4 regions of the Streptomyces sp. NPDC053431 genome follow, and region 3 is predicted to be linked to each of the others. Evidence: riboswitches for the same ligand, from Rfam matches in the RefSeq annotation. Region 3 holds a riboswitch; each other region holds the start of a gene.

Region 1 (4,192 bases), on a different contig from region 3:
TTCCTCGGGCCGGTCCACGAAGCGCACGACGACGCCCGGTTCGGCGGCGAGCGCGTCGACGTCGGTGAAGTTGGACATCAGCGGGACGGCGCAGACGGCGACCCGCAGCACGTCCTCGCCCAGCGGCGGCGCCACGACCGACTCGCGTACGGCCCCGCGCAGCGACACCCGCAGGCCGTCCTCCTCGTCGATGCCGAGTCCGTGCGCGTACGGCAGGACGCCGAAGGTCGGGCGCCCGGTGAGGCCGTGCAGCATGTCGAGTCCGGGTTCGAGCAGGGTCACGTCACCCCGGAACTTGTTCACGAGATAGCCCGCGACGAGCTCCTGGTCCTCGGGCGCGAGCAGCGCCGTCGTCCCGAAGAACTGGGCGAACACCCCGCCCCGGTCGATGTCGCCGACCACGACCACGGGCAGTCGCGCGGCCCGCGCGACGCCCATGTTCACGATGTCCGTGCGCCGCAGGTTGATCTCGGCCGGACTGCCCGCCCCTTCGCAGATCACGGCGTCGTACGTGCCCCGCAGCTCCTCCAGGCATGCCAGGACCGGCTCGAACAGCTCCTGCTGCCGGCCCCCGTGGTAGCCGCGGGCGCTGAGCTCGCCGACCGGCCTGCCCATGAGGACCACCTGGCTGGAGCGGTCGCTGCCGGGCTTGAGCAGCACCGGGTTCATCAGCGCGCTCGGCTCGACCCGCGCCGCCTGCGCCTGCATGGCCTGGGCGCGCCCGATCTCCGCGCCGTCCCGCGTGACGAAGGAGTTGAGGGACATGTTCTGCCCCTTGAACGGCGCGACCTTCAGGCCCTGCCGGACCAGCCACCGGCAGATGCCGGCCGTGACGACGCTCTTGCCCGCGTCGGACGTGGTCCCGGCGACGAGCAGCCCCCCACCCCTCATGCGTTCCTCCGCTTCCTCAGCGCGTGCGCGATGGTCCGGCCGCCCACACAGGCGGCCAGGGTCAGCCAGGTCACCCGGCGGGACAGCCGGACCGCCCGGTCGATGTCGGCCACGTCGACGGCCCGCCCCGCCCCGTTGAGCACCGGCCGGTGCTCGATCCGCCCGCCGTACGACAGGGTGCCGCCGAGCCGTACGCCGAGGGCCCCGGCGAACGAGGCCTCCACCGGCCCCGCGTTGGGGCTCGGATGCCTCCCGGCGTCCTCGCGCCAGGCCTTCAGGGCCCCGCGCGGGTTCCCCCCGGCGACGGTGGTGAGGACGGCGGTGAGCCGGGCGCCCGGCCAGCCGGCGAGGTCGTCGAGGCGGGCCGAGGCCCAGCCGAAGCGCCGGTAGCGGGGGGAGCGGTGGCCGACCATGGCGTCCAGGGTGTTCACCGCCCGGAAGCCGAGCAGGCCCGGCACGCCCGCGACCGCCCCCCAGAAGAGGGCGCCCACGACGGCGTCGGAGGTGTTCTCGGCGACGGACTCGACGACCGCGCGGGCCATCGCGGGACCGTCGAGCGCCTGCGGGTCGCGGCCGACCAGGTGCGGCATCCGTGCCCGGGCCGCCTCCAGGTCGCCGGCCCCGAGCGCCCCGCCGATCGCGCGGGCCTCGCGCCCCAGGGTCGTTCCGCCGACGACGGCCCACACGGAGGCGGCGGTCAGGGCGACGGAGGCGGCGCGGCTGCCGCGCGCGGTGCGGGCGGCGAGGGCGCCGAGCGCCACGGTTCCGCCGGCGCAGACCGCGGTGTGGAGGGCGCCGCGGCCGCGGTCGTCGCGCCACAGGACGCGTTCGACCGCGCCGGCCGCCCGGCCGAACGCGGCGACGGGATGGCCGCGGCGCGGATCGCCCACGAGCAGGTCGACGGCGAGGCCGGCGGCCGCTCCGTACGCGAAGACGGCGGGGGCACGGGAGGGTCTGGGGCCGCGGCCGGGCATGGCACTGTGTCCTCACTCAGGGTCCGCGCCCTGGCTCGACGTGACCGGCGGCGAGAGTTCCTGACTCCCGGCCCGTCGGGGCCGGTCACAGTGGCGGGACCGTGCCGGATTCGCACCGGACTTCCTCTGCTTGCCGCCGTAATGGCTCCGGAAGTCCACCACGGCCCGCGAACACCCGTCAACTCACCCTTGACCTGCGTCGTGTCACTGTGCGAAGCACCACAAACACGGCGGCCGGGCGGTCCCGCACCCGTGGGTGAGGGGCCGCCCGGCCGGTGGGCCCGTCGAGCGTCAGACGACGATCAGGTAGATGCCGTACGCGACGGCCGCCGCGCAGAGCGTGAAGCAGAGGTAGGCGCCGGTACGGGCCAGGGTGGCGGAGCCGCCGGCGGCCGCGGCCTGCTCCTGCTTGCCGAGTCCGACGACACCGAGGGTGAAGAGGCCCACGAGGGCGACGGTCGCCACGAGGCTGACTCCGAAGACGGAGCCGAGAGCTGCCCAGTCGATCTTCATGCTTGGTTCCAGTTCCTTAGACCGCGGCGGCGGGGGCCGGGGGAGCGGCCGGGTCCGTCGGGCCCGGGGCGGGGATGGTGGTCTTCAGGTCCGCGTCCGCGACGGCGGCGACGGAGCCGGCCGGCGGCGGGGTGACGGCCGCGATGGCGGTGGTGACGACACCCGCGGGCTCGGTGTCGGTCTCGACGTCGTTGACGTTGGTGTGGTCGACGACCTGGCGGCGCGAGACGAGCCAGATGCCGAGGCAGGAGGCGACCAGGAAGGCGGCGACGACGTAGACGCCCCAGGCGCCCTGGCGGGCGACGTACTCGGCGCCCGCGCCGACCAGACCGGCGGCCGGCAGGGTCAGGCCCCAGGCGACGAACATGCGGGTGGCGGTCGACCAGCGGACGACACCGCCCTTGCGGCCGAGACCCGCGCCCATGACGCCACCCGAGACGACGTGGGTGGTGGAGAGCGAGAAGCCGAGGTGGGAGGAGGCCAGGATGGTCGTGGCCGCGCTGGTCTGGGCGGCGAAGCCCTGCTGCGGCTGGAGGTCCGTGAGCCCCTTGCCCATCGTGCGGATGATGCGCCAGCCGCCGAGGTAGGTGCCGAGCGCGATCGCCAGGCCGGCCGAGACGATGACCCAGACGGGCGGGTTGGCGCCCGGGGAGAGGACGCCGCCGGCGACCAGGGCGAGCGTGATGATGCCCATGGTCTTCTGGGCGTCGTTGGTGCCGTGGGCGAGGGAGACGAGACCGGCGGAGGCGATCTGACCGGCCCGGTAGCCCTTCTCCGTCGCCCCGGCGTCCGCGTTCCGGCCGAGGCGGTACGTCAGGCGGGAGCCGAGCATCGAGGCGACGCCGGCCACCACGGGGGCGGCGACCGCCGGGAGGAGGACCTTCGTCACGACGACGTCGCCGTTCACGCCGCTGACGCCGATCGAGGCGACGGTCGCGCCGATGAGGCCGCCCATCAGGGCGTGGGAGGAGCTGGACGGCAGTCCGACCAGCCAGGTCACCAGGTTCCAGAGGATCGCGCCGACGAGCGCGGCGAGGATGACTTCGGGCTGGATGCCCTCCTCGTTCACCAGTCCCTTGGAGATCGTCTTGGCGACCTCCACCGACAGGAACGCGCCGACGAGGTTCAGCACGGCGGACATGGCCACCGCCGTCTTGGGCTTGAGGGCACCGGTCGAGATGGTCGTGGCCATCGCGTTGGCGGTGTCGTGGAAACCGTTCGTGAAATCGAACACGAGAGCTGTCACGACCACAATGGCGAGCAGCAGCGTGATGTGTTCCATTTACCCAGGCAATCGTTTGACGTCAGTGGCTCGTCGAACGTAAGCAACCTGGGTGAACGGAAGGTGAACTGGGCCGGGCGGCATGGTGTCCCGATCCGGGGTCCCGAGATTCCGCTTAAGGGCCGGACGGGCTCGCTGTCCACGATGCGGTCACGGTGCGACCCGGGGTAAACCGTGCCGTTCCGGGCCGGACGCAACGCGCGTAGCTTCCAGCGCTCCCGACACGTTCCGCCCCATGGACCACTTCAGCCCCACGGGCGACCCCGGAACGAGATCCACGTCACTCGAAGGAGTCGCCCGCCCGGTGGCAGGTCGGCCCCGGGCTGCGGACACTGGGAGCGTGCGCCCGGCTACAGCGACGGCAGCGGCCGTCACCACAGTCATCGGTCTCGGCGCGGCCGCGGTGGCGGCCGGCCGGTACGCCAGCGACGTCGCCCTCGGGGTGCCCTCCGGGCGCCCCTTCCCCGGCGATCCGAAGCTCACCGTGCACGCCACGGGCCCGGGCCGGATCACCCTCACCCGCAGCCTGGCC
Region 2 (4,192 bases), on a different contig from region 3:
TGGCCTTCGCCGCGATCGGCATCGGCGCGCTGGTGCCCGCCGCGATCATGTCGATCGCCGCGGCCAACCTGTTCACCCGCAACATCTACAAGGACTTCCTGAAGCCCGACGCGACCCCGGCGCAGGAGACCAAGGTCTCCAAGCTGGTCTCGCTGCTGGTGAAGGTCGGCGCCCTCGTCTTCGTCCTCACCATGGACAAGACCGTCGCCATCAACTTCCAGCTGCTCGGCGGGATCTGGATCCTGCAGACCTTCCCGGCCCTCGTCGGCGGTCTGTTCACCCGCTGGATGCACCGCTGGGCGCTGCTCGCGGGCTGGGCCGTCGGCATGGTCTACGGCACGGCCGCCGCGTACGGGGTCGCGAGCCCCACCCAGAAGCACTTCGGCGGCTCCGCGGCCGAGATCCCGGGCATCGGCGAGATCGGCTACATCGGTCTCACCGCCTTCGTGCTCAACGTCCTCGTCACGGTCGTGCTGACCCTCGTCCTGCGGGCCGTCGGCACGCCGGACGGCGTCGACGAGACCTCCCCCGAGGACTACACGGCCGACGCGGGCGACGCGGGTGTCGTCACCGAGCTGCCGAAGGTCGGCACCGGGCACTGATCCTCCGCACCTCCCACCGGACGCCGGGGCCCCTGCGGGGGTCCCGGCGTCCGGGTGTTGCGGACGCGCGAAGTCCGGGAAGACCGGCGTGCGCGCGGGAGGCGCCTCGCGGGAGACTGCGGGGCATGGACTTCATGATCAGAGACGTACGCCCGGAGGAGCACGAGACCCTCGGCGAGATCACCAGCCAGGCCTACCTCGACGACGGGTTCCTGGTCCGCGGCCGGGACGACTGGTACCTGGGCCATCTGCGGAACGTGGCCGGGCGGGCCGAGGTGGCCGACGTGCTCGTGGCGGTGGCCACCGACGACGACGCCGGCACCGTCCTGGGCGGCGTCACCTTCGTCCCGGCCCCCGGGGTGATGGGCGAGCGCGCCAAGCCCGGCGAGACCGAGATCCGGATGCTGGCCGTCGACCGCGCCGCCCGCGGCCGCGGCGTCGGCGAGGCGCTCGTCCGGGCCTGCGTCGAACGGGCGCGGGCCGTCCCGGGCTGTGCGCGGATCGTCCTGTCCACCCAGACCGACATGCGCACGGCGCACCGCATATACGAGCGCCTGGGCTTCCGGCGAGTCCCGGAACGGGACTGGGCCCCCATCCCCGAACGCCCCGAATTCGTCCTGCTCTGCTACGCGCTGGAGTTGTAGCAACGCAAACGACACACAACATGTGGGGGGTGCCGCGACGGGCGCCCCCCACATGTATGCTCATCCTCGCTGTCGCCGCAGGGGAATCCGGTGGAAATCCGGAACTGTCCCGCAACGGTGTGCTTTTGCGCGTTTCGCGCACGTGCGAGTCCGAGGACCTGCCGACAGTGCGCCCGGTCCGTCCGTTCCGGGTGCCACAGACGTCCGGGCCTCGCGGAGTGGGCCGGTGGACGCGGCGCCGCCCTGCGTACGGCCGCCCGTTCCCGCCTCCCGTCCTGGCCCCGAGCCGAGCGAGGGAGAGCCCCCACGTGACCATCGCGCCCGCCGATCCGGCCGCAGCGATCGAGAACGACGGCCCCGGGACCGTACTCCTGCGGACCCTGACCGATCTCACCGCCGATCTGCCGGACACCGACCCCGGCAAGGTCGCCGCCGCCGCCCTGCGCGGCCGGCACCCCGGCTCGGACGAGGCGGAGCTGCGCGAACTGGCCACCGAGGCCGCCGCCGGCCTGATCGCCGAGGACCCCGCCTACTCCCGGCTCGCCGCCCGGCTCCTGACGCTCACCATCGCCGAGGAGGCGGCCGGCCAGGGCGCGGTCTCCTTCTCCGCCTCCGTCGCCGTCGGCCACCGCGAGGGCCTGATCGCCGACCGGACCGCCGACTTCGTGGCCCGGCACGCCGCCCGGCTGGACGCCACGATCGACGCCGCGGCCGACGACCGCTTCGGCTACTTCGGCCTGCGCACCCTCTACTCGCGCTACCTGCTGCGCCACCCGATCACCCGCAAGGTGATCGAGACCCCGCAGCACTTCATGCTCCGCGTCGCCTCCGGCCTCGCCGAGGACGACTCGGCCCGCGCGCTGGACGAAGTGGCGGCGCTGTACGGGCTGATGAGCCGGCTCGACTACCTGCCGTCCTCCCCCACCCTCTTCAACTCCGGCACCCGCCACCCGCAGATGTCGTCCTGCTACCTGCTGGACTCCCCGCAGGACGAGCTGGACTCCATCTACGACCGCTACCACCAGGTCGCGCGGCTGTCGAAGCACGCCGGCGGGATCGGCCTGTCCTACTCCCGGATCCGCGCCCGCGGTTCGCTGATCCGCGGCACCAACGGGCACTCCAACGGCATCGTCCCGTTCCTGAAGACGCTCGACGCCTCCGTCGCCGCCGTGAACCAGGGCGGCCGCCGCAAGGGCGCCGCCGCGGTCTACCTGGAGACCTGGCACGCGGACATCGAGGAGTTCCTGGAGCTCCGCGACAACACCGGCGAGGACGCCCGCCGCACCCACAACCTCAACCTGGCGCACTGGATCCCGGACGAGTTCATGCGCCGGGTCAACGCGGACGCCGAGTGGTCGCTGTTCTCCCCGGCCGACGTGCCCGAGCTGGTCGACCTGTACGGCGAGGAGTTCGACGCCGCCTACCGCGCCGCCGAGGCCAAGGGCCTGGCCAGGAAGACCATGCCGGCCCGCGACCTGTACGGCCGGATGATGCGCACCCTCGCGCAGACCGGCAACGGCTGGATGACCTTCAAGGACGCCTCCAACCGCACCGCCAACCAGACCGCCGAGCCCGGCACGGTCGTCCACTCCTCGAACCTCTGCACCGAGATCATCGAGGTCACCGACGACGGCGAGACGGCGGTCTGCAACCTCGGCTCGGTCAACCTGGGCGCGTTCGTCGCCGGTGCGGACCTGGACTGGGAGCGGCTCGACGAGACCGTCCGCACCGCCGTCACCTTCCTCGACCGGGTCGTCGACATCAACTTCTACCCGACCGAGCAGGCGGGCCGCTCCAACGCCCGCTGGCGCCCGGTGGGTCTGGGTGCGATGGGCCTCCAGGACGTCTTCTTCAAGCTGAAGCTGCCCTTCGACTCGGCCGAGGCCCGGGCGCTCTCCACCCGGATCGCCGAGCGGATCATGCTCGCCGCGTACGAGGCCTCCGCCGACCTCGCCGAGCGCAGCGGCCCGCTGCCGGCCTGGGAGCAGACCCGTACCGCCCGTGGCGTGCTGCACCCGGACCACTACGACGTCGAGCTGAACTGGCCCGAGCGCTGGGCCGCGCTGCGCGAGCGGATCGCCGCCGTCGGCATGCGCAACAGCCTGCTGCTGGCCATCGCGCCGACCGCGACGATCGCCTCGATCGCGGGTGTCTACGAGTGCATCGAGCCGCAGGTCTCCAACCTGTTCAAGCGCGAGACGCTGTCCGGCGAGTTCCTCCAGGTCAACTCGTACCTGGTGGACGAGCTCAAGCGGCTCGGCGTGTGGGACGCGCAGACCCGCGAGGCGCTGCGCGACGCCAACGGCTCGGTGGCCGGCTTCGGCTGGGTGCCGGCCGAGGTGCGCGAGCTGTACCGCACGGCCTGGGAGATCCCGCAGCGCGGTCTGATCGACATGGCGGCGGCCCGCACCCCGTTCCTGGACCAGTCGCAGTCGCTGAACCTGTTCATGGAGACGCCGACCATCGGCAAGCTGTCGTCGATGTACGCGTACGCCTGGAAGCAGGGCCTGAAGACCACGTACTACCTGCGCTCGCGCCCGGCGACCCGGATCGCCCGCGCCGCCCAGGCCAGCACCATCCCCGTCCAGCAGGCGACGCCCGACGCCGACGCCGTCGCCTGCTCCCTTGAGAACCCCGAGTCCTGCGAGGCCTGCCAGTAATGACCACGTCCACCGAAAAGAACCTGCTGGACCCGGGCTTCGAACTGACCCTCCGTCCGATGCGCTACCCGGACTTCTACGAGCGCTACCGGGACGCGATCAAGAACACCTGGACCGTGGAGGAGGTCGACCTCCACTCGGACGTCGCCGACCTCGCCAAGCTCACCCCGGGCGAGCAGCACATGATCGGTCGCCTGGTCGCCTTCTTCGCGACCGGCGACTCGATCGTGGCGAACAACCTGGTCCTGACGCTGTACAAGCACATCAACTCCCCGGAGGCGCGCCT
Region 3 (4,192 bases):
ACGGCCTCGTCGTCGAGGTCGTTGGTGGGCTCGTCGAGGAGCAGCAGTTCGGGGTCGGCGGCGAGGGTCGCGGCGAGCGCGAGCCGGGAACGCCGGCCGCCGGAGAGGGTGCCGAGCGGGCGGTCCCGGTCGAGCGGCGCGCGCTCGCCGAGCCGCCGGAGCACGGTCTCCACGCGCCGGTCGGCGCCCTCGCCGCCGCGGGCCTCGTAGGCGGCGAGCAGCTCGGCGTACCCGTCGAGGTCGCCGGTCGCGGCGAGCGCGGCCTCGGCCTCCCGGATGCGCCGCTCCAGTTCCCGTACGCCGGCGAGCGCCCGGTCGACCGCGTCGCCGACCGTGGCGGTGCCGGGCAGGTCCAGGGCCTGGGCGAGGTGGCCGACGCCACCGGGGGACTCGACGGTGACGGTGCCGTGGTCGGGGCGTTCGGCGCCGGCGAGGAGTCGCAGGAGCGTGGACTTCCCGGAGCCGTTGTCGCCGACGACGCCGAGGCGTTCGCCGGCCTGGACGGTGAGCGAGACCCGGTCGAGGACGAGCCGGTCGTGGACGTACCGGTCGTCGAAGCGCCGGGTGACGTCGGTGAGTCGGACATGGAACAAGGGCGACCTCCTCGGGAGCACGAGATCAGGGGGACGAGACGTCTCGTCTCGTTATGCGGCCACCGTACGCCTCCGACGGGTACCTCGCAAGACGTTTCGTCTCGCCTGGGGGCGCCCGGCGCGCCCGCGGTTCAGCTCACCGGCCCGCCCTCCGCTCAGCTCACCGGCGCGCCAGCGGTTCAGCCCACCGGCACGCCCGCCGCGCAGCTCACCGGCCCGCGGCTCAGCTCACCGGCGCGCCCAGGCGCACGTTCCAGCGCCCCGACCGGCCCGACAGCTCGACGCGCTCCAGCGGGCGCACGTCGAGGCGCCAGAAGACCGCCTCCGGCGCGCCGAGGGCGTGGGCGACGGCCGCGCGGACCACGTCCGGCTCCGTGAACGCGAGGACGGTGCCCGGCTCCAGGGCGTCCATCCAGGCGGCGACCCGGGCGCGCAGCTCGCGCAGCGACTCGCCGCCGTGCGGGGCGGCCGCGGGATCGGAGAGCCAGGCGGCCACCGACTCCGGTTCCTCGGTGGTGAGTTCGTCCAGGCCACGGCCCCGCCACCGGCCCATCGCGCAACCCGCGAGCGCCGGTTCGGCGGGCACCTCGGTGAGGCCGAGGACCCCGGCCGTCCCCTCGCACCGGGCGGACGGCGAACGGACCAGGCGCACCCGGGGCGCCGGGCACAGCGGGTCGAACCGCTTGTCGCGCAGGGGCTCCAGCGGTCCGTCGTCGTCGAACCGCGCCTCGCGCAGTGCCCTGTTCATGGCGGGCGCGATCAGGGAGAGGTGCACGGTCATGGGTGATACATCCCTCAGCGTTCCGGGCGGTCTTGGCGTGTTGTGATCGGCGCGGTACCGTCAGTCGACATTTCCATATGAACGACGACGGCGAGACGGAAGTCCGGTGAGAGTCCGGCACGGTCGCGCCACTGTGAGCCGTCCCCAGCCCGTGGACGGTGAGTCAGACCCGACGACCGTCGTCGCGCACCACCGTATGGGACGCGAGTTCCCGAGGAGGTTCCACCATGGCCGAGGCCATTGCGTCGCCCGCCGTTCCGTCCACCCCCGCCGTCACGGTCCCGGTCACGCTGCCGGTCCGTGCCGTGCTTCCCTGGGCGGCGTTCGCCGGCATCCTGATGCTCGTCGCGCTCTACTTCGTCGGCGCGGAGCAGGGTGCCCTGTCCGTGTTCGCGGGCAGCGACGTGCACGAGTGGGTGCACGACGGGCGCCACCTGCTCGGTTTCCCCTGCCACTGAGGGGTCACCGCGCACATGTCGTCCCCCGCCAACGTCCCCACCGCGCCCACGGGCACGCTCGTGGGGCGACTCCTGGTCCGCGGCCTGCTCGCGGGCCTGATCGCCGGACTGTTCGCCTTCGCCGTCGCCTACGTCGCCGGTGAGCCGTCCGTCAACGCCTCGATCGCCGTCGAGGAGGCCGCCGCCAAGGCCGAGCCGGCGGCGCACGACCACGGCCACGACCACGGCGCGAACGGAGCGGCCACCCAGGCCGATTCCGAGGAGGAGATCGTCAGCCGGGACCTGCAGTCCACCGCGGGTCTCGCCACCGGCGTACTCGTCTACGGCGTGGCCCTCGGCGGGATCGCGTCCCTGGCGTTCTGCTTCGTCCTGGGCCGGGTCGGCCGGTTCACCCCGAAGGCCACCGCGGCGCTCGTCGCGGCGGCGGCCTTCACCACGGTCTACCTGGTGCCGTTCCTGAAGTACCCGGCGACCCCTCCGGCCGTCGGCAACCCGGACACCATCGGGAAGCGCACCACGCTCTTCTTCCTGATGATCCTGCTGAGCGTGCTGCTCGGCATCGCCGCGGTCGTCGCGGGCCGCCGGCTCGCGCCGCGCCTCGGCAACTGGAACGCCACCGTCGTCGCGGGCCTCGGCTTCGTCGCCGTGGTCGGGATCGCCTGCGCGTTCCTGCCCGGCAACGAGGACGCGGTGGCCGGCACCTTCCCGGCCGCCGTGCTGTGGGAGTTCCGGCTCGCGACCCTGGGCATCCAGGCCGCCCTGTGGGTGGCCTTCGGACTCGCCTTCGGGCTGCTCGCGGAACGGCTGCTCGCACCGCCCGCCCGGGCGGCGCAGGCGGCCCAGGCGCCCGCCCCGGCCGCCTGACCCCGCGCCGTGACACGACGACCGGCCCCGTACACCGCTGAGGCGTACGGGGCCGGTCGTTTCGGTCCGGAGCAGTAGCCGGTGCAGGAGCAGGAGCGGGAGCAGGCGCCGGAGCCCGAGCCGGAGCCCCAGCCGGAGCCCGAGCCGGGTCGGAGCCGGGGCCCGAGCCGGAGCAGGCGGCTACGCGAGCTCGCGCACCGGGGCGCCGCTCAGGAAGGCCTCGATGTCCTCGACGGCCTGCCCGAAGTAGCGGGCGTAGTTGTCCTCCGTCACATACCCCAGGTGCGGCAGCGCGAGCACGTTCGGCAGGGTGCGCAGCGGGTCGTCGGCGGGCAGCGGCTCGGTCTCGTACACGTCCAGGCCCGCCCCCGCGATCCCGCCCTCGCGCAGCACCCGCACCAGCGCCGGACCGTCGACCAGACCCGCCCGCGAGGTGTTGACCAGATACGCGCCCGGGCGCATCGCCCGCAGCTCCGGCTCCCCGAGCAGGCCGCGGGTGCGGTCGGAGAGCACCAGGTGGAGGGAGACGACGTCGGCGGCGCCGAGCAGCTCGTGGAGCGAGGCCGCCCGGCGTACCCCGTGCCCGGCCGCGCGCTCGTCGGTGAGGTTCGGGCTCCAGGCGGTCACGTCCATGCCGAAGGCCTGCCCGATCCGCGCCACCCGGCCGCCGATCCTGCCGAGCCCGACGAGACCGAGGGTGCGGCCCGCCAGGTCCGTGCCGACCGTCGACTGCCACGGCCCGCCGTCCCGCATCGCCCGGCTCTCCGTGTGCACCTGCCGGGCGAGTCCCAGGATCAGGGCCCAGGTCAGCTCCGTGGGCGGTACGGAACTGCTGTCCGTGCCGCAGACGGTGACGCCCCGTGCGCGGGCCGCCGCCAGGTCGATCGAGGCGTTGCGCATCCCCGAGGTGATCAGCAGCCGCAGCCGCGGCAGCCGGGCGAGCAGCGCGGCGTCGACCGGGGTCCGCTCCCGCATGACGACGAGGATCTCGCAGTCCTCCACGGCGCCGACGAGCGCGTCGCGGTCGGTGAGGTGCTCCCGCAGGACGCGCACCTCCACCCGGCCGTCCAGCGGGCCCCAGTCGGCACGGGAGAGGGCGACGCCCTGGTAGTCGTCGAGGATCGCGCAACGCAGCTTCATGGACCGCATGATCGCCTACCCGGGCGGCCCGGGGGCCCGTCGGGGGGCTACTTCCAGTTGATCCGGGCCTTGACCGCGCGGGCCGCCTTCCAGCCGAAGCTGACGGCGTACGCGGAGACCGCCGACGGGGCCGGCTTGAGCTGGAGCACCAACTGGCCGTCGCGCGGGCCGATCCGCACGGTGTGCAGCTTCTTGCCGGCGCCGGGAAGGGAGACGGCGTGCTCGTCGGCCCGCTTGCTGACCTTGCCGCCGAGCGCGGTGCCGAGGTTGCCGCGGGCGGTCAGGCCGTGCGCGGTGCAGCGCAGCGACAGGTGCCAGTCGCCCTTGGGCAGGGCGGCGCCGGCGTCGGCGGTGGC
Region 4 (4,192 bases), on a different contig from region 3:
GGGCGCTCGGCGAGCTCCTCATGTACCGCCCCGTCTCGGGCTCCTTCTCGGAGTACGCACGGGAGTTCATCGGCCCGTTCGCGGGCTTCGTGACCGGTTGGACGTACTGGCTCTTCTGGGTCGTCACGGGCATCACCGAAGTCACCGCCGCGGCCACCTACATGACGTACTGGTGGGACATCCCGCAGTGGCTGTCCGCCCTCGTCTTCACCGTGATCCTCTACGGCGCCAACCTGATCTCCGTGAAGCTCTTCGGTGAGCTGGAGTTCTGGTTCTCCATGGTCAAGGTCACCGCCATCGTCGGCATGATCCTGATCTGCGCCGGCATCCTCACCCTGGGCTTCTCCGACGCCGGCGACACCGCCTCGGTCACCCACCTGTGGAGCCTCGGCGGCTTCTTCGCCGGCAAGGACGGCATCTTCTCGACCCTGATGACCCTGCAGATGGTCATGTTCGCCTTCCTCGCGGTCGAGCTGGTCGGCGTGACGGCGGGCGAGTCGAAGGACCCGAAGACGGTCCTGCCGAAGGCGATCAACACCGTGCCGTGGCGCATCGCCGTCTTCTACGTCGGCGCGCTGATCATGATCCTGTCGGTCGTCCCGTGGACCGCGTTCAAGCCGGGCGTCAGCCCGTTCGTCGCGGCCTTCGAGAAGATGGGCCTCGGCATCGGCGCCGCCATCGTCAACTTCGTCGTCCTGACGGCGGCCCTGTCCTCCTGCAACTCGGGCATGTACTCCACCGGCCGCATGCTGCGCGACCTCGCGCTCAACGGTCAGGGCCCGAAGGTCTTCACCAAGCTCACGAAGTCCGGCACCCCGCTGGTCGGCACCACCGTCTCGGCCGCGCTCATGACGGTCGGCGTCTGGATCAACTACCAGTGGCCCGGCGAGGCGTTCAACTACGTCGTCTCCTTCGCCACCATCTCCGGCATGTGGGCCTGGATCGTCATCCTGATCTGCCAGATCCGCTACCGGCTCAGGGCCGACCGCGGCGAGCTGCCGCAGTCCTCGTTCAAGGCGCCGGGCGGCATCTGGTTCAGCGTCTTCTCGCTGGCCTTCATCGGGATGGTCGTCGTGACCATGGGCATGGACAAGGACAACCGGGTCGCGCTGTACGGCGCGCCCGTCTGGGGCCTGATCCTCGCCGTCTCCTACCTGGTGCTCAAGGCCCGCAACCCCGAGGGCGCCGCCTTCGCCAAGCGCTCCTGACCAGCACCGTCTCGGCATTCGGGCCGTCTCGTACCACTCCTCGGTACGGGGCGGCCCGTCTGCTTATCCTGTCGGCATGCTGACCATCACCCGAGCCCTGTACGACCAGATCGTGGAACACTCCCGCGCGGACCACCCCGACGAGGCCTGCGGCGTGGTCGCGGGACCGGTCGGCACGGGCCGCCCCGAGCGCTTCATCCCCATGCTGAACGCCGCGCGCTCGCCCACCTTCTACGAGTTCGACTCCGGCGACCTGCTGAAGCTCTACCGGGACATGGACGACCGGGACGAGGAGCCCGTGATCGTCTACCACTCGCACACGGCGACCGAGGCCTACCCGTCCCGTACGGACATCTCCTACGCCAACGAGCCGAACGCCCACTACGTCCTGGTCTCCACCGCCGACACCGACGGCGCGGGCCCCTTCCAGTTCCGCTCGTACACGATCGTCGACGGCGTCGTGACGGAGGAAGAGGTCAAGGTCGTCGAGGCGTACGAGTGACCGTGCGGATGATCATGCGAGACTGAGCGCGACCAACGGGCGGCAGGAACCAGGAAGCCGGTGCGAATCCGGCACGGTCCCGCCACTGTGACCATCCCTCCCGGGGTGGAAGCCAGGAACTGACCTGCCGCCTTCCCACCGCCGATCGGGGACGCGGAGATCCCCGTCAGGAGGATCGTTCCGTCATGCCCTGGCGCCGTACGTCGCTGCTGCCCGCCGTCGCACTGACCGCCCTGCTCGCCGCCTGCGCGGCCCCCGCCGCCCCACCCGCGGCCGCGCCCGCGCCCGGCTTCCCCTACACCGTCACCAACTGCGGCGTGACGACCACCTACCAGGCCCCGCCGCGGCGCGCGGTGACCATGAACCAGCACGTCACCGAGGTCATGCTCGCCCTCGGCCTGGAGAAGTCCCTGGTCGGCACCGCCTACCTGGACGACGCGATCCTCCCCGCCTACCGCGGGGCCTACGACGCCGTCCCCGTGCTCGCGAAGGAGTACCCCTCCAAGGAGGCGCTGCTCGCCGCGAACCCCGACTTCGTCTACGGCGGATACGCCTCCGCCTTCGACCCCACGGCCGGCCGCGGCCGGGCGGACCTGGAGCGCTCCGGCATCGCCACCCGGCTCAACACCGAGTACTGCCCCGGCGGCCGCGGCTCCCTGGCCGACCTCTACCGCGAGGTCGACGAGGTCGGCCGCACCTTCGGCGCCGCCGACCGGGCCGCGGCCTGGGTCGCCACGGCGAAGAACACCGTCGCCGCCGCCGAGAAGACCCTCAGGGGCGTCGCCCCCGTCTCCGTCTTCGTCTACGACAGCGGCGACAAGACCGCGTTCACCGCCGGCGGCAAGGGCATCGGCAACGAGATCATCACCCGGGCCGGCGGCCGCAACGTCTTCGCCGACCTCGACAAGGCCTTCGGCGACGCCACCTGGGAACAGGTCGTCGCCCGCGGGCCCGAGGTCATCGTGATCTACGACTACGGCGCCACCACCGTCGAACAGAAGAAGCGGCGCCTCCTCGACGACCCCGCCCTGCGCGAGGTCCCCGCGATCAAGAACCGCCGCTTCGCCGTCATGCCGCTCTCCGACACGGTCCTCGGCGTCCGGGCCCCCGCCGCCGTCGGCAAGCTCGCCGCCCAGCTGCACCCCGCGCGATGACCCCGGCGAAGCGCTGCCCGGCCGTGGTCGCCGGGCTGCTCGTGGCGCTCGCCGCGGCCGTCGTGGCCTCGCTCGCGCTCGGCTCCGTCCGCGTCCCGCCCGGCCAGGTGCTCGACGCCCTGACCGGGCGGGCCGGGCCCTCCCCGTACCGGACGATCGTGCTCGACGTACGACTGCCCCGGGTGCTGCTCGGCGCGATCGTCGGCGCCGGGCTCGCCGTCGTCGGAGCCGTCCTCCAGGCCCTCGTCCGCAACCGGCTCGCCGACCCCTTCCTCCTCGGGATCTCCTCCGGGGCCTCCGCCGGCGCCGTGTGCGTGCTGGTCCTCGGCGTGGCCGGCGGCGTCTCCACCGGCGTCGCCCTGCCCGCCGGGGCCTTCGCCGGCGCCCTGCTCTCGCTCGTCCTCGTCTACGCCCTCGCCCGGCGCGGCGGCACCCTCACCGGCGCCCGGCTCGTGCTCGCCGGCGTCGCCGTCTCCTACATCCTGTCCGCGCTCACCACCCTGCTCATGGTCGTCGCGGGCCGGCCCGAGCAGTTCCAGGAGGCGCTGTTCTGGTCCCTCGGCGGCCTCGGCAGCGCCCGCTGGGACGGCCTCCTGCTGCCCGCCGCCGTCCTCGCCCTCGGCATCGGCCTGCTGCTCACCCTCGCCCGGCCGCTCGACCTGCTGCTCGTCGGCGAGGAGGGCGCCACCGTCCTCGGCCTGGACACCACCCGCTTCCGCGCCGTCGTCTTCGTCCTCGCCTCCCTGGTCACCGCCGTCATGGTCGCGGCCAGCGGCGCCGTCGGCTTCGTCGGCCTGATGGTCCCGCACGCCGCCCGCACGGCCGTCGGCGCACCGCACCGCCGGCTCCTCCCGGTCGCCGCCCTCGGCGGCGCGCTCGCCCTGGTCCTCGCCGACCTCGCCGCCCGGACCGTCGCCGCGCCCCAGGACATCCCCGTCGGCGTCCTCACCGCGCTCACCGGCGGCCCGTTCTTCCTCTGGCTGATGCGCCGCCGCCCGGAAGGAGTGACGGCATGACCGGACTGCGCGTCCAGGGGATGGCGTACCGGAACCGGCTGCACGCCGCCGACCTCGTGGTGCGTCCCGGCGAGACCGTCGGCCTCGTCGGCCCCAACGGCAGCGGCAAGACCACCCTGCTGCGCTGCGTCTACGGCACCCTCGCGCCCACCGCGGGCCGCGCCCTCCTCGACGGCGCCGACCTGCTCGCGATGGGGCCCCGGGCGCGGGCCCGCCGGGTCGCGACCGTCCCGCAGGAGAGCGCCGCCGAGTTCGAGCTGACCGTCCGCGAGCTCGTGGCCCTCGGCCGCTCCCCGCACAAGCGCTTCTGGC

What was found. A riboswitch is a leader RNA that binds a small molecule or an ion and turns the genes downstream of it on or off. The one in region 3 is predicted to bind cobalamin.
Region 1: it holds a riboswitch for cobalamin, as region 3 does, so the genes downstream of both, ACIGXE_RS05640 (cobalamin biosynthesis protein) here and ACIGXE_RS11265 (CbtB-domain containing protein) in region 3, are expected to answer to the same signal.
Region 2: it holds a riboswitch for cobalamin, as region 3 does, so the genes downstream of both, ACIGXE_RS18495 (ribonucleoside-diphosphate reductase subunit alpha) here and ACIGXE_RS11265 (CbtB-domain containing protein) in region 3, are expected to answer to the same signal.
Region 4: it holds a riboswitch for cobalamin, as region 3 does, so the genes downstream of both, ACIGXE_RS00505 (ABC transporter substrate-binding protein) here and ACIGXE_RS11265 (CbtB-domain containing protein) in region 3, are expected to answer to the same signal.

Annotation. Positions count from the first base shown of each region.
Region 1 is NZ_JBITXX010000001.1:1,268,203-1,272,394, forward strand. It holds gene ACIGXE_RS05635 (cobyric acid synthase) at 1-891, opposite strand, end outside; gene ACIGXE_RS05640 (cobalamin biosynthesis protein) at 888-1,865, opposite strand; cobalamin riboswitch at 1,897-2,018, opposite strand; gene ACIGXE_RS05645 (hypothetical protein) at 2,157-2,378, opposite strand; gene ACIGXE_RS05650 (anion permease) at 2,395-3,660, opposite strand; gene ACIGXE_RS05655 (alpha/beta hydrolase) at 4,001-4,192, shown strand, end outside.
Region 2 is NZ_JBITXX010000007.1:37,263-41,454, forward strand. It holds gene mctP (monocarboxylate uptake permease MctP) at 1-602, shown strand, start outside; gene ACIGXE_RS18490 (GNAT family N-acetyltransferase) at 728-1,246, shown strand; cobalamin riboswitch at 1,257-1,427, shown strand; gene ACIGXE_RS18495 (ribonucleoside-diphosphate reductase subunit alpha) at 1,555-3,906, shown strand; gene ACIGXE_RS18500 (ribonucleotide-diphosphate reductase subunit beta) at 3,906-4,192, shown strand, end outside.
Region 3 is NZ_JBITXX010000003.1:394,591-398,782, forward strand. It holds gene abc-f (ribosomal protection-like ABC-F family protein) at 1-593, opposite strand, end outside; gene ACIGXE_RS11260 (histidine phosphatase family protein) at 817-1,374, opposite strand; cobalamin riboswitch at 1,426-1,566, shown strand; gene ACIGXE_RS11265 (CbtB-domain containing protein) at 1,602-1,832, shown strand; gene ACIGXE_RS11270 (CbtA family protein) at 1,848-2,696, shown strand; gene ACIGXE_RS11275 (D-2-hydroxyacid dehydrogenase family protein) at 2,877-3,836, opposite strand; gene ACIGXE_RS11280 (glycosyltransferase family 2 protein) at 3,884-4,192, opposite strand, start outside.
Region 4 is NZ_JBITXX010000001.1:128,447-132,638, forward strand. It holds gene ACIGXE_RS00495 (amino acid permease) at 1-1,208, shown strand, start outside; gene ACIGXE_RS00500 (Mov34/MPN/PAD-1 family protein) at 1,285-1,710, shown strand; cobalamin riboswitch at 1,712-1,853, shown strand; gene ACIGXE_RS00505 (ABC transporter substrate-binding protein) at 1,896-2,864, shown strand; gene ACIGXE_RS00510 (FecCD family ABC transporter permease) at 2,861-3,880, shown strand; gene ACIGXE_RS00515 (ABC transporter ATP-binding protein) at 3,877-4,192, shown strand, end outside.